Regions from separate parts of the Lysinibacillus sp. G1-3 genome, predicted to be linked through region 3. Evidence: predicted binding sites of a transcription regulator. Region 3 holds the regulator's gene; each other region holds the start of a gene.

Region 1 (4,804 bases), on a different contig from region 3:
GGTTCTTTTTTTTTCGATTTATGTTATGATATGATAATGAATATGTAGTAAAATCTTATGATATAAAAAAGTTCGGTTGAGGTGAAATTAATGCGATATATCGTAACATTCATATGGTCATTCCTACTAGTTTCAATGTTAAACTACGTAGTAGGCTCTGTACTTGGTGCAGAATTTGATATCGATACTGCTATTGTTACATCAGTTGTATTTACAATTCTTGTTTTCATTATCGGTGCAATTATTCCAAACGAGTCAACTCCAGAAGCAGCAGACAATCATTAATTCAACTAGAAAAAACCTGTTTCGCTTAATGCGGAACAGGTTTTTTTTGTTATTTTTCAACGACACATTGACCATCATGCATTTTAATGTGTAATGTTTCTCCTGGTAATACTTCACCTCGAAGCAATTCTTTTGCAACCGCAGTTTCAATATATCGTTGTACGAAGCGTTTTAATGGTCTTGCGCCGAACTGAGCATCTGCTCCTTGTTCTACAACCCAATCAACTACATTTTGTTCTACTTGTAAAGTAATGTCTTGCTCTGCAACTCGTTTGACAAGCTGTTCGATATATTTCCATGCAATGGCTGTAAAATGCTCATCTGATAGTGCATGGAACATAATAATATCATCCATACGATTTAACAGCTCTGGTTTAAAATGTTGACGCAGTGCAGCCATCACTAAATCCTCAACAGCAACATCGTCTTCTTTTGCTTCCATTAAATAGCTTGAGCCAATGTTAGAAGTTAAAATGACCACTGTGTTCGTAAAGTTAACCATACGCCCCTGGCTATCAGTAATGCGACCATCATCTAAAATTTGTAGTAAAATATTTGCGACATCCGGATGGGCCTTTTCAATTTCATCTAATAATACAACTGAATACGGATTTCGGCGAACAGCTTCTGTTAATTGCCCACCTTCCTCATAGCCAACATAGCCTGGAGGTGCCCCTACAAGACGCGATACACTATGTTTCTCCATATATTCACTCATATCAATGCGAATAAAATGATCCTCAGAATCAAACAATTGTGCCGCTAGTGCCTTCGCAAGCTCTGTTTTACCAACACCCGTTGGTCCTAGGAATAAAAAGCTACCAATTGGTCGATGCGGATCTTTTATACCTGCTCGAGCACGCCATACCGCTTCTGTAACAAGTTGTACTGCATTATCTTGTCCGATTACACGCTCATGCAAAGTATCTTTTAAGCGCAATAATTTTTCTCGCTCACCTTCTACTAATTTCGTCACTGGTATTCCTGTCCAGCGCGAAACGATTGATGCAATTTCATCAGCTGTTACCTCTTCACGCAAAATACGTGATTCCGTACCATTTTCTAATTGTTTTTCCATCTCTTGAATGTCCTTTTCAAGTGTAGGAATTTTCCCATGACGTAGTTCAGCTGCTTTATTTAAATCATATTTACTTTCTGCTTCATCTAAGTCACGGCGGTATTTATCAAGTTTTTCACGTTTTTTCTGAATGCCGTGTAACGCTTCTTTTTCGGTTTCCCATTGTTTACGCATGCCCTCAGAGGATTCTTTGAGCTTTGTTAATTCCTCACTGAGTTGCTCTAGACGTTTTTTACTCGCCTCGTCTTTTTCATTACGCAATGCTTGCTCCTCAATTTCAAGTTGCATAATACGGCGCGTTACCGCATCCAATTCCTGTGGCATGGAATCAATTTCTGTTCGAATCATCGCACATGCTTCATCGATTAAATCGATTGCCTTATCTGGTAAGAAACGCTCTGTAATATAGCGATTTGAAAGCCCCGCTGCCGCTACGATCGCACGGTCATGAATACGTACCGCATGATGCAACTCAAAGCGCTCTTTCAAGCCTCGTAAAATGGAAACTGTATCTTCAATAGACGGCTCTCGTACAAGCACCTGCTGGAAACGACGCTCTAAAGCAGGATCTTTTTCAATATACATACGGTATTCATCTAATGTTGTAGCCCCGATACAATGTAGCTCACCTCGTGCAAGCATTGGTTTTAGCATATTCCCAGCATCCATTGCACCATCCGTTTTACCCGCACCAACAATTGTATGAATTTCATCGATAAATAAAATGATACGTCCCTCTGATTCTTTTACTTCTTTTAATACACCTTTCAAGCGCTCTTCAAATTGGCCGCGATAACTAGCACCAGCTATTAAAGCACTCATATCCAACTCATACAGTACGCAATCTTTTAACCCCTCAGGAACATCGCCCTTTACTATACGTTGAGCTAACCCTTCTACAATAGCTGTTTTACCAACCCCAGGCTCCCCTATTAAGACAGGATTATTTTTCGTTTTGCGTGTTAAAATACGAATGACATTACGAATTTCTTCGTCACGACCGATAACCGGATCCATTTTACCGTTTTTAACTTCTTCTATTAAATTACGTCCAAATTGTTCTAATGGTTTTTTGTCATTTGTTTGTTGAAATTGCATATTTAGCACTCCTTTTTAATAATGTTAAGCGGAATCCCGTTTGCCATTCTATTTCACAGAAAATGTTTGACCTTTTTTGACTAACTTTATTTTACAACACTCGACAAATCAGAGCAAAGAATTAGCCCTAAAAATTCTTCACTTATTACTGGAAAATTACGTTATAATGAAATTGTATTTCTTAAATTTAGTAAATTGCTCACCTAATTTTGTAATAATTAAACAATTTTTACAAAAAAGAAAGAGATGTGTTAAAGAAATGACTATTATGGATAATATACAAGAGAAATTTCACGATCTTTTTCAAAAGCACGGTGTTTTTATTAAAGTGAATAAGGATAGTAAAATCTTTTTAGAGGGCGAACGTGCGAAAGAAATTTATTATATAAAAACAGGAGCTATCTCGATTAGTCAGGAAACGGAGAATGGGAAGGAATTAACCATTCGTATTTGTGGTCCAGATAGCATCATTGGAGAAAGCTCATTATTTTGCAACTTTACGTATAATTCGATGACCGCTAAAGTACTAGAGCCCTCCAGTTTATATGTTCTTAGCCTCGAAACATTAGAACTTTTACTAGTGGAACAACCTATTTTAATGGTGGAATATATGAAGTGGTTGCAAACAGAAAATTTAAAGCATCAAAGCCGTTTGCGTGATTTGATTTTAAATGGGAAAAAGGGCGCTTTATTTTCAACGCTTATCCGTCTTTCCAATACTTATGGGAAGCCGTTAGAAAATGACACTATTTATATTGACTTTCCGTTAACACATACAGAGATCGCTAATTTATGTGCGACGAGTCGAGAGATGATTAATCGCATGCTGAATGACTTAAAGAAGCACAATATTATATCTTTTGAAAAAGGTTATATAACCATTCACGATCTACAATTTTTAAAGGATGAAATCGCCTGTGAAAATTGCCCGTTACAAATATGTCGTATTGATTAATACACTTACATACGAAATCCCCGCTTATGAGTTATAAGCGGGGATTCTGTGTTCTATTGAAATAATTATGGCTCTTTTGCAAAGCTAGGGGTTGATTTCCGCTCCAGGCTACTCGCTTTCCTGTGGGCGAGCGTCGAGCCGCTTCCTTCGCTCCGCTCAGTCCAGGGTCTCGCCTGTCTCGCTTTTCCACGGGAGTCGAGTAGCCTTCCACTCCAATCAGCGATAGCGTAGAACTTTTATAAATTTTATATGTATTTCAAAATTGGACACTATGACGACGCATCATAATTGAACAACTTATAGCAATAACGCGATTGTATATCTTCGTTTTCCGCAGACAAACCCTTTTGCTAAAGTAGTGTTTTTGTTCATTGGAAGCTGGATGTCGATAAAAATGAATAGAAGGGTGATGAAAAGTGAAAGTTTATCGATAAAATTTAAAAGTTTGGCGATAATTCCAGAAAGTGTTTCGATAAAACTAAAAAGTTGGAATCATTTTGTTAAAACGTATGCTATGTGAATCAATTGATTGGAGTGGAGACTGGGCGACTCCTTGGGGATCAGCAATAGAGGAACTGAGGCTAAAAGCATCACATCCTGTGATAACGCCTCCGTGACCAACATCGTGTTGGCCCGAGACCCTGGAGCGAGCACCGCGAGTGAAGCGGCTCATCGGACGCCCCCAGGAAGCTTTGCTCTGTGCGAAAGCGTAGTGCTAACGTAGCGGCAGCAAATGTTTTATCTGTGCGAAAGCGTAGCGACAGCAACAACAGATGTTTTCTGTAGCGAAAGCAAAGCGGCAGCTACAAAGCGCCCAATCGGAACGGAAATCAACCACTCATTTTGCCAAAGAACCCTTTATATAACACCATAATTTTTTGACACAATAGTTTTAAACAGCAAAAATCCCCGCTTAGAGTTATAAGCAGGGATTTTTTATTGTGCATTAAGCAGAGTTAGCGTACACCTAATGCCATTTTTGCATAGCGTGACATTCTATCTTTTGACCAAGGTGGATTCCATACAATATTTACATTTGTACTTTTTACCTCTGGAAGCTCACCTAATGCTGTATTCACTTGATCAACAATAACAGGTCCCATTGGGCAGCCCATAGACGTTAACGTCATTGTAACGGTTGCTGCGCCCTCTTCATCTAACTCTACATCATATACTAAACCTAAGTTGACGATATCAATACCAAGCTCAGGGTCAATTACATTTTCTAATGCACCGAACATGCTGTCTTTCATATCTTGATCCATCTGTATTTCTCCTTTCGTCACAGTGTTAACTTAATCATAGCAGATGCATCTTATTATGCCAAATGCTGTGCAAGCCATTCAGTTGCTGCTAACATACCATCACGTGAGACAGCATGACCAGCT
Region 2 (4,804 bases), on a different contig from region 3:
ACTAAATATGAAGCCAACAATAGCAAGTTGGGCCATCAACCGTTTCATTACTGTTTACCTGAACCGCTAAAATCTATAGATGGTGCCTTTTCAGCACCGGCAGCAGCTTTAAAGTATTCCTTCTGTTCAAAACCAAACATCCCAGCAATTAAATTGCCTGGGAAACGTTTGACTGTTTTATTAAAAGCCTGCACTTCATTGTTATAATCTTCTCGGGCAACAGCTAAACGGTTTTCAGTCCCCGCTAATTCATCCATTAATTGACGGAAGTTTGCATCTGCCTTTAAATTCGGATAATTTTCTACAACTACTAGCAATCGACTAAGTGCTCCATTCAATGCATCATTGGCAACCGCTTGCTCCTTTGGACTTTGAGCATTTCCCATTTGTGCACGTGCGTCTGTAATGCTAGCGATAACCTCTTTTTCATGGTTGGCATATCCTTTTACAGATTCTACTAAGTTCGGAATCAAATCGAAGCGACGTTGTAACTGATTTTCAACCTGAGCCCATTTCGAATCAACGCCTTCCTCGGCCGTTACAAGGCTATTGTATTTTGGTATAAATAGTAAGGACATTACAACTAAAATAATAACGATAATTCCGATAGGTCCAAATATTTTTTTCAACTTTAAAACCACCTTCGCTTTCTTTTAGCTATCATTCAAAATCAGAAATACTATTTATTTTGATGATGAGCCATTCTTTTCATTACCACTAATGTGCAACAAAAAAAACATCTCTATTCTACATATAAGCAAACGCATCAATACCGTATGAAATTTGTCTAACGTGCCATACTTAATATGTAACAAAACTATGATATATAGGAGGCGCTTTTTTTGACACAATCGTTTCAAAATGAATCATCAAACCAAACATCATTCAACCAGCAACAAAGCCTAAATCATGGTGGACATGAGGTAATGGACATGCATGAAACAATTGGCGAAATCATTGCTGGAATGAATCAATCCATCTTTTTACGTCAACATGTTAAGGATCCGGAGTTACTTAGCATTTTGGATCGCCAATATAATTTCACATTAGGTATGTATAACACAATTGTGGAATCATTTAAAACAGGGCATGATCCTACTGTACCTACAGGACGCTATCAAATGGAGACAGGAAATGATTTTAAATATGGATTAAATCCTGGCCAACCTAAAAAGCCTATGCAAAATGCAAGCGAGCTCAACGACGAAGCAATTTCTGGCTTCCTATTAGGTGCTCAAAAAGGGGCAGCAAAATGTATGACTGCTGCCGCAACTGAAACTACAAACCCTGTAGTTCGACGAGTTGTCGCTGATAGTATTCCCAACTGCATTGAAATGGCATACGAATTATCTATTTACCAAAATATGCATGGCTACTATCAAGTACCACAATATTCTCAACAAGATATGCACACGATGCTTAATTCGTTCGACACAACAACAAATCCCCTACATTAATAATAAAAAAACAAGAGCAGCCCCATATGTGATGTATCATCACAAGGGGCTGCTCTTATTTAATGAACTATAAATTTTCCTCGCTCGTTTTGCGGACTACAAAAAGCTTCTCTCTTCAACCACTAGCCAACACGATCTCTAACTCCACGGTCAAAACCCATTGCACATGTTACTTTTTTGCAAAAAAAAAGAATCCCCTCAGATAGGATTCTTTTTTTCGACTAGTATAACTAGTCTTCACGTACAGTATGTTCACTAAAAAATAATTTGGAGTTGTTGCTTTTTTGAAGGTTTGAAAGGAACAGATACGGGAATAATGCCTACTAGGTAATATTCCCATTAATTTCCCTCTCTTTCTCCTCTAAGCAGGCTGCTAAACTACTTATTAGGAGAATTCGAGTTATAAAAATATATTAAATAATCAGTAAAATGGCGCCCTCGGAGGGAATCGAACCCCCAGTGCAAGAACCGGAATCTTACGTGTTATCCATTACACCACGAGGGCAATTGAGCACAAAAAAAAAGTACCCACTAGGCTTAACAAAAAGCATGATGTAGATAATCCTCATTTGAAGCATACCTGACAAAATAGTGTACTGTACTTTAACTTATGACCTTATTCATTATACAAACGTATTGCTCATAATTCAACTATAGAATGTAAAACATTTAAACTTTTTTTATCTTCATACAGTAAGTGTCAAAATACCTAGTAAATAAAATGTAGCCACCAATGTACGTCACGCATTAGAAAGGAATTTAATGTACGGGCTTCAGGCGCATCATTTATCTACGTAAAGGTAAAATTATTTTAATTTATTTCACTTTAACAGGGTTAATATTTGACCTTCCCTGACTATAATGTGTATGATAAGGATACAGCTGAATACGATGGAAGTTTTCAGCAAAAGTATTCGAATTTAGTTTTCTAAGGAGGATTTAACATGAATTTAATTCCTACAGTTATTGAACAAACAAGTCGTGGTGAACGTGCGTACGACATCTATTCACGACTACTAAAAGACCGTATTATCCTATTAGGAAGTGCAATTGACGACAACGTTGCTAACTCAATTGTTGCTCAACTCCTATTCCTACAAGCAGAAGATCCAGATAAAGATATCTTTCTTTATATTAACTCACCAGGTGGATCAATTACTGCCGGCATGGCAATTTATGACACAATGCAAATTATCAAGCCACAAGTACAAACAATTTGTATCGGTATGGCTGCATCTATGGGTGCTTTCCTACTTGCAGCTGGTGAACCAGGCAAACGTTTCGCATTACCGAATGCTGAAGTAATGATTCACCAACCACTAGGCGGTGCACAAGGTCAGGCAACTGAAATCGAAATCGCTGCAAAACGTATTTTATTCTTACGTGAAAAATTAAACGGTATTTTATCAGAACGTACAGGTCAACCACTTGAAGTCATTGCAAGAGATACAGACCGCGATAACTTCATGACTGCTGAGCGCGCAAAAGAGTACGGCTTAATCGACCAAATTATGGATCGCAACGACCGTAAATAAAAAAGACGAAAGGCATCTAAGGTTTATTCCTGAGATGTCTTTTTTGTTTGCTTTGATGGGTCTACCCTGATTCGGTCTTCTTTCCGTCGCTTTGGATCTTCTATCCACGATTTTGTCGTTTCTATCCACGACTTCAGTACTTCTATCCGTCGCGGTCTTTTCTTCCGTCGCTTTGACCTTTCTATCCGTCGCTTCGGTATTGCTTTCCGTCACTTCAGCTTTTCCATCCGTCGCTTTACCCTTTCTTTCCGTCACCCCGCACTTTCCATCCGTCAGCCTCTTCTTTCCGTCGCCTTATCTTTTCTTTCCGCCACTTCACCCTTTCTCCCATCGCTTCGACTTCGACTCTACTCCCTATCACTTCAATCTTCCTATCCCTCCCGTCGACGATCGATACAGGATAACATTGGCCTTCATTTTAAGTTGTACAAATATCCAACAAAAATAGGACTTACTTTTTCAATATGAAAGCGCAAAAAAACTGCCCAATATGTAAGTTTTACCTCTTGGACAGTTTCTGCATTATGCGTTTTATTAATCTTCTTTTTCAATTAGAGCTGCTAATGCTGTAACCGCTTGCTCAGCATCGTTACCATCACCGCTAAGGACAACTTCTGTTCCTTTTGCAATGGCTAAGCTCATAACACCCATAATGGATTTAGCATTTACTTTTTTCTCGTCTTTCTCAAGAAAGATATCTGCGCTAAAGCGATTTGCTTCTTGTACAAATAGCGCTGCTTGTCTAGCTTGTAGTCCTAATTTTAATTTTACATGGACTCTTCTCTCGGTCATTCTTAAAACTCCCCTTTACTACCGTTCATCTTATTATTTTTATCTTACCTTACTTACTAGCAAAAGAACAACACGTACCTGAAAAGTATGAAAATTTAGCCACCAATTTTTTCGCCACTTCTTAATGCATCGGCAATCTCATCAATTTTACGTAATCGATGATTGACACCTGATTTACTAACCGTTCCACTTGATACCATTTCACCAAGTTCTTTCAGTGTTACATCTTGATATTCTACTCGTAATCGCGCTATTTCACGAAGTTTTTCTGGTAATTGATCGAGACCTATTGAATTTTCAATAAATCGGATGTTCTCTACTTGACGTAATGCGGCACCTATTGTTTTATTTAAGTTCGCTGTTTCACAGTTAACAATGCGATTAACACTATTTCTCATATCTCGTAATATGCGGACGTCTTCGAACTTCATCATTGCTTGATGAGCTCCAACAATATTAAGGAAATCGGAAATTTTTTCAGCTTCTTTTAAATAAGTTACAAAGCCTTTTTTTCGTTCAATTGTTTTTGCATTTAGCTCAAATTCATTCATCAAATCCATTAAAGCCTCGCCATGTTCTTTATATAATGAATAAATTTCTAAATGGTAGGCTGATGTTTCTGGATTGTTGACCGAACCTCCAGCTAAAAATGCTCCTCGTAAATATGCTCTTTTTTGGCCACCCTTTTTAATGAGCTCCCGAGAAATAGTATGATTAAATTGAAAGTCGTCTGAGATGATTTCTAAATCAATTAGTAGCTCACGCGCACCTTCTCTAACACGGCAAATGTATACGTTATTTTTTTTCAAACGCATTTTTTTTCTAACAAGCAACTCTACATTATATGGATATAGCTTTTTCATAATCGTATAAAGTCTTCTTGCGATTGCAGCGTTTTCGGTTTGTACGTCTAAGCTTAACTGCTTATTAGCGAAAGATAATGAACCATTCATACGAATTAGGGCAGATACTTCTGCTTTCATACAATGATTGTCCGCTTCTATTTGAGTTAATTCCTTT
Region 3 (4,804 bases):
TCATAACAGATGCTCGTAAACCAGTACCAATATTTGTTGGGCAACTTGTTAAATAACCAAATGTATCTCGGAATGCATAAGGCAGAGCTTTCTCTAAGGTACGATCAATTTTATTGGCCTGCTCGTATGCCTTTTGAAGTTGAAAACTCGCTGTCATACATTGAATGCGTAAATGGTCTTCTTCGTTCACCATAATGCTAATTGATTCGTCATCCGATAAGAGCATGGAACCAACTTGCTCTTTTTTTGCAAGCTGAGGACTAATTAAATGTTTTTCTACAAGTATTTGACGTTGTAAAAGTGTTAAATCCTTAATAGCAAAATATGAAAAATTTTCTTGAAGTTCTGTACTGTCCTTTATTGCATGTGTAACTGCCCGTTCTACATGTAATGCTTCATCCTCTGTAAAGGATAACGGAAAACGATATCCATCTAAATTTCGAGCAAGGCGGATGCGTGTACTAATGACAATATCTGAATAATCGTCCTCCACACTCATCCATGTTGGTGTAGCACGCTCTAAAAACGATTCAATCATCACGACACATCACCACCTTCAAATTGTACCTGTTTCTCAAGTTCCTTCACTTCATCACGAAGCTTTGCTGCCTCTTCAAAATGTTCTTTATCTACAGCCATCTTCATACGTTTACGAATATCCTCAATTTGCTTTTTGATGACATAAACATTGCTTCGAGCGCCGGGCATTTTCCCTATATGTTGAGGTCCAGCCTGTATACGATTAAAGAGCTTCGGTAAGTGCTCACTAAAGGTATCATAGCAGCTAGGGCATCCAAATTTACCTTCTTTTAAAAACCGTTTATACGTAAATCCACATTGTGGACATGTTTGCGGTTGCGGTGGTGCTTGCTGCTTTTCACCCACTTTTTGTTGCTGCCATGTAGGTGAGCCAAACCAATTGGATAATAGCTGTTGAATAGATACTGGCTCTTGCTTAAATTCAGCATGAAATGGATGGAACTGCGAGGCGCAGACGTCACAATAATGGTGCTCCACCTTTTGACCACTTTGAACTTGTGTTACAGTAACCGTCGCATTACGCTGCTTACAATGTTCGCAAATCATTTCCATCACCTCTTTTATTTTTGCTGTTCATATTTAATCGTTGTTAGCATCGCTCGTAAAATTTTTGCTCGAATATGATCCCGTAACGGGAGTTGCAAATCAATAGTTGAGCGATCAACTGCTGCTAATATTATGTTCGCTTCTCGCCTTGAAATTACCTGCTCATCAATTAGTCGATAAACTAAATCTTCTGCCATTATTTGCGATGCCCCACCTTCAATTTGCCTGAGGACATCCTCGATTAGATCAATTTGTGAATTCGCGCGGACACGTAAAATTCGAATGTATCCACCACCACCACGTTTGCTTTCAACAAGGTAACCTCGTTCGGCGGTAAATCTTGTATTAATTACATAATTTATTTGTGAGGGCACGCACTGAAATTTATCTGCAATTTCACTACGTTTTATTTCAATATGCCCTTCTCCACCTAATTCAAGTACTTGCTTTAAGTAGCCTTCTATGATGTCTGATATATTACGCATTTTAGGAATACACCTCGCTTACTACACTGACTTTGACTATCTTTGACTTTCTTTGAGTATATTATACAAAACGCTTGAAAATAATTGCAATTATTTCGCACACAGAAAAAAAATCCGCCGAGTGCTTTAGCTATAAGATACCCTTATTGGCAAAAGAAAAAACGCAAGCATATGCAACTAGCATATACTTGCGTCTATAAAAATTATACCCAGCGACCAACAATTGGATAGCGCCAAGACTCATCAGATAGAGCCTTCACAATACCGATAATTGGCGCGATAAAATACATAATCCCAAAAACAATTAAGAACGGTATACCAATGAGTAGGAAGCTAAAAATACCAGAAATTGTAAGTAAAACTATCATCACTACTTGGAACAGCAAGGCTTGCACAGAAATGCTCTTTACCTCTTCCTCCGAACTAATTAAGAAAAATATAATAGGTACTAACCATGGCGCAAAAAATGCACTTGCGTGTATGATTACCTTAGACCATTTAGTTTCCATTTATATCAACCCTTCCATATAATTTTTTTATTTTATGTACTATTTTTTACGGAAATACACCTTAAATAGTTTCAATTTTAAATTGGATTTATAAAATTTTTTTGAAAGGCATGTGATACTCGATGGAATTTAATAACACACTTGCAAATGAATATGAAAAAGGTATTCGTCGCACGCTACCTAGCTACGATGCAATGCTACGTTTAACACAAACCTTTTATCAATTTGCATTACCTGAAAACGCTGAATTTTTAGTAGTTGGCTCCGGAAGCGGTAATGAAATTTTACAGCTCGCCGAGAAAAGACCCCATTGGTCATTTGTTGGCATCGATCCATCAGAAGCGATGCTACAAATTGCTGGCGAACGTTTAAAGTCTCTACCTAATAATATTTCTTTATATCAAGGAACTATACTGGATACTAAGCTACCTTCAGTAAAATTTGATGCGGCAAGCTGTGTACTAGTGCTTCACTTTATACAAGATGATCAAGAGAAGCTTGCAACATTAAAAAAAATAGCCAATAATTTAAAGCCTGGTGCTCCATTTGTGCTCGTCTCAAAATACGGGCAGCCGGGTACTTTAGAAACCGAGCTACAATTTGATTTATGGCGCGCTTATTGGCTACAGCATACAAAGCTATCACCATCAGACGTAGCGGAAATGGAGAAATCCATCCGTTCTCTTTCATTTATGTGTGAAGAGGACATATTAGCACTATTACAGCAGGCAGGCTTTACAAAACCATCTAGATTCTTTGCCACTACTTTATTTGGTGGTTGGATATGTTATAAAGAAAGCGTCTAAAATTATTCCTTGTGAAGATCAATACACCTGTTAGGATAGAATTAAAAGAATTGAGGTGAATGCTGTGATACGCACTATTGGAATTACAAAAGATCAAAAACTTATAAAGGACTTTCCGCTTGAAGATATACACAAAAACGAATTTGAATGGTACTGGGTCGATTTTAATTGTCCGACCGATGAGGAAGAACTATTGTTAGATTCGTTTTTCCATTTCCATCCACTCGCTATAGAAGATTGTTTAATGCGTTTACAGCGGCCAAAGCTCGATTTTTATGATGATTTCCATTTCTTTGTTATTCAAAGGATGAACGAAGAATTAACAGCTGAGGAAGTAAATATTTTTGTTTCTAATAAATTTATTGTTACGTTCCACAAAAATGTAGCACCGGAAATAGATCGAGTACAAATGATGTTAGAAAAACAGCCAAAGAATTGGGAACGTGGCACAGTATATTTAACGTACCAGGTAATCGATAAAATTGTTGATAACTATTTCCCACTTGTCTATAAAATTGAGGATCATTTAAATACACTTGAAGATGAGCTTACCTATCAAAGTAACCCTAATGCCATGAAAATTGTATTTGAATTCCGTAGTGATTTGCTCGATTTAAGACGCACCATTTTACCAATGCGTGATTTATTATATCGCATCCTTAACTCATACCGATTTTCACTTAATAAATCAGAACGAGCTTATTTCGGAGATATTTACGACCATCTGCTAAAACTCACCGAAATGATCGAATCTAACCGCGAGCTCACTGCTGATATGCGTGATAGTTATATGGCGATGAGCTCTACTCACATGAATGGCATTATGATGACCTTAACAATTGTTTCAACTATCTTTATTCCCCTAACATTTATTGCAGGTGTTTATGGAATGAATTTTGACCATATGCCCGAGCTACATGGGAAGTATAGCTACTTTATCGTACTTGGAATTATGATTTTTATCGCATTATTCATGCTGGCAATCTTTAAACTTAAAGGCTGGTTCAATTTATTTAAAACATAAAAGTATGCCATTTATTCATTTATCGACAAGCTAAAGGCACCTTAGATTTTTTCTAAGGTGCCTTTCACTGTTAGTAAGGACCGCGATCATCAACTTTATCTTCACCTTGCTGTGGAAATAAAAAGTATGCGAGTACACCAGATACTAATGTTGCACAGATAGTAATTAATAGTTGATCTAATTCTGGTACCTCAGCATAGTAGTTTCTTAACATGTAAACCGACCCAATTGCTACTATTACCATAACCGGAATGACAAATTTGAAACGTTTCTTCTCCATATAATACCTCCTCAACACTATCGTTACGTTCAAGCTAAACAGTTCGTATTTTACAGGTTTCCTATTTCAAATTCAATTTACCTATTACCTTTTTAGTAGTCGATTTCATGACTTTTAATCGACAATCATCTGTAACTAATAAAAAAATATAGAAATAAACTAAAATTTCAACCAAATATAGCACAAAAAATAGTAGAATATATTAAATACTATATATTCAGCAAATTAACAACCCAAGTAATTTAATAGGTATTTAGTTTACTATTCTATGCATACTACGGACCTAAGGAATGGAGCAAACAACGATGAGTTGGTTTACAAAAAAGAACGATTCTAGCTACTCAATTACACTAGCGCCTGAAAATTATAAGAGCGATGTACAATTGGATGTATCAAACCATCCAAATCTTCAAAAACAGTTACAACTTTTAGATTTAACTATTGAGGATTTAGCCATCATAAAACAACTACAGCCTTTAGCTAAGGATTTAGTTCCTGAAATGGTGGATCAATTTTATGCAGCCATTAGTTTGAGCCAAGATTTGTTAAATATTATAAACAGAACATCACAAATCGAGCGTTTAAAAGTTACTTTACATAAACATTTGAGTGAT

The links. Region 3 encodes CtsR, which represses protease genes until heat stress. Its sites were predicted from a motif close to ATGGTCAATAAAGGTCAAACA; they were not measured.
Region 1: ACVYAD_RS08935 (ATP-dependent Clp protease ATP-binding subunit) is a predicted target of CtsR. The motif match lies at 2,525-2,545, and genes of this name have one in related genera.
Region 2: clpP (ATP-dependent Clp endopeptidase proteolytic subunit ClpP) is a predicted target of CtsR. The motif match lies at 2,297-2,317, and genes of this name have one in related genera.

Annotation. Positions count from the first base shown of each region.
Region 1 is NZ_JBWHYQ010000007.1:119,208-124,011, reverse strand. Features, by position in the region: gene ACVYAD_RS08940 (YjzD family protein) at 91-285, shown strand; gene ACVYAD_RS08935 (ATP-dependent Clp protease ATP-binding subunit) at 335-2,461, opposite strand; gene ACVYAD_RS08930 (Crp/Fnr family transcriptional regulator) at 2,730-3,416, shown strand; gene ACVYAD_RS08925 (metal-sulfur cluster assembly factor) at 4,373-4,681, opposite strand; gene ACVYAD_RS08920 (prolyl oligopeptidase family serine peptidase) at 4,735-4,804, opposite strand, start outside.
Region 2 is NZ_JBWHYQ010000017.1:4,406-9,209, forward strand. Features, by position in the region: gene ACVYAD_RS17910 (TPM domain-containing protein) at 1-48, opposite strand, end outside; gene ACVYAD_RS17915 (LemA family protein) at 48-629, opposite strand; gene ACVYAD_RS17920 (spore coat protein) at 843-1,457, shown strand; tRNA gene ACVYAD_RS17925 (tRNA-Arg) at 1,888-1,962, opposite strand; gene clpP (ATP-dependent Clp endopeptidase proteolytic subunit ClpP) at 2,402-2,992, shown strand; gene ACVYAD_RS17935 (hypothetical protein) at 2,954-3,247, opposite strand; gene ACVYAD_RS17940 (HPr family phosphocarrier protein) at 3,527-3,784, opposite strand; gene whiA (DNA-binding protein WhiA) at 3,880-4,804, opposite strand, start outside.
Region 3 is NZ_JBWHYQ010000010.1:64,263-69,066, forward strand. Features, by position in the region: gene ACVYAD_RS12180 (protein arginine kinase) at 1-541, opposite strand, end outside; gene ACVYAD_RS12185 (UvrB/UvrC motif-containing protein) at 538-1,086, opposite strand; gene ACVYAD_RS12190 (CtsR family transcriptional regulator) at 1,101-1,571, opposite strand; gene ACVYAD_RS12195 (DUF4870 domain-containing protein) at 1,775-2,080, opposite strand; gene ACVYAD_RS12200 (class I SAM-dependent methyltransferase) at 2,203-2,886, shown strand; gene corA (magnesium/cobalt transporter CorA) at 2,951-3,910, shown strand; gene ACVYAD_RS12210 (hypothetical protein) at 3,981-4,190, opposite strand; gene ACVYAD_RS12215 (globin-coupled sensor protein) at 4,496-4,804, shown strand, end outside.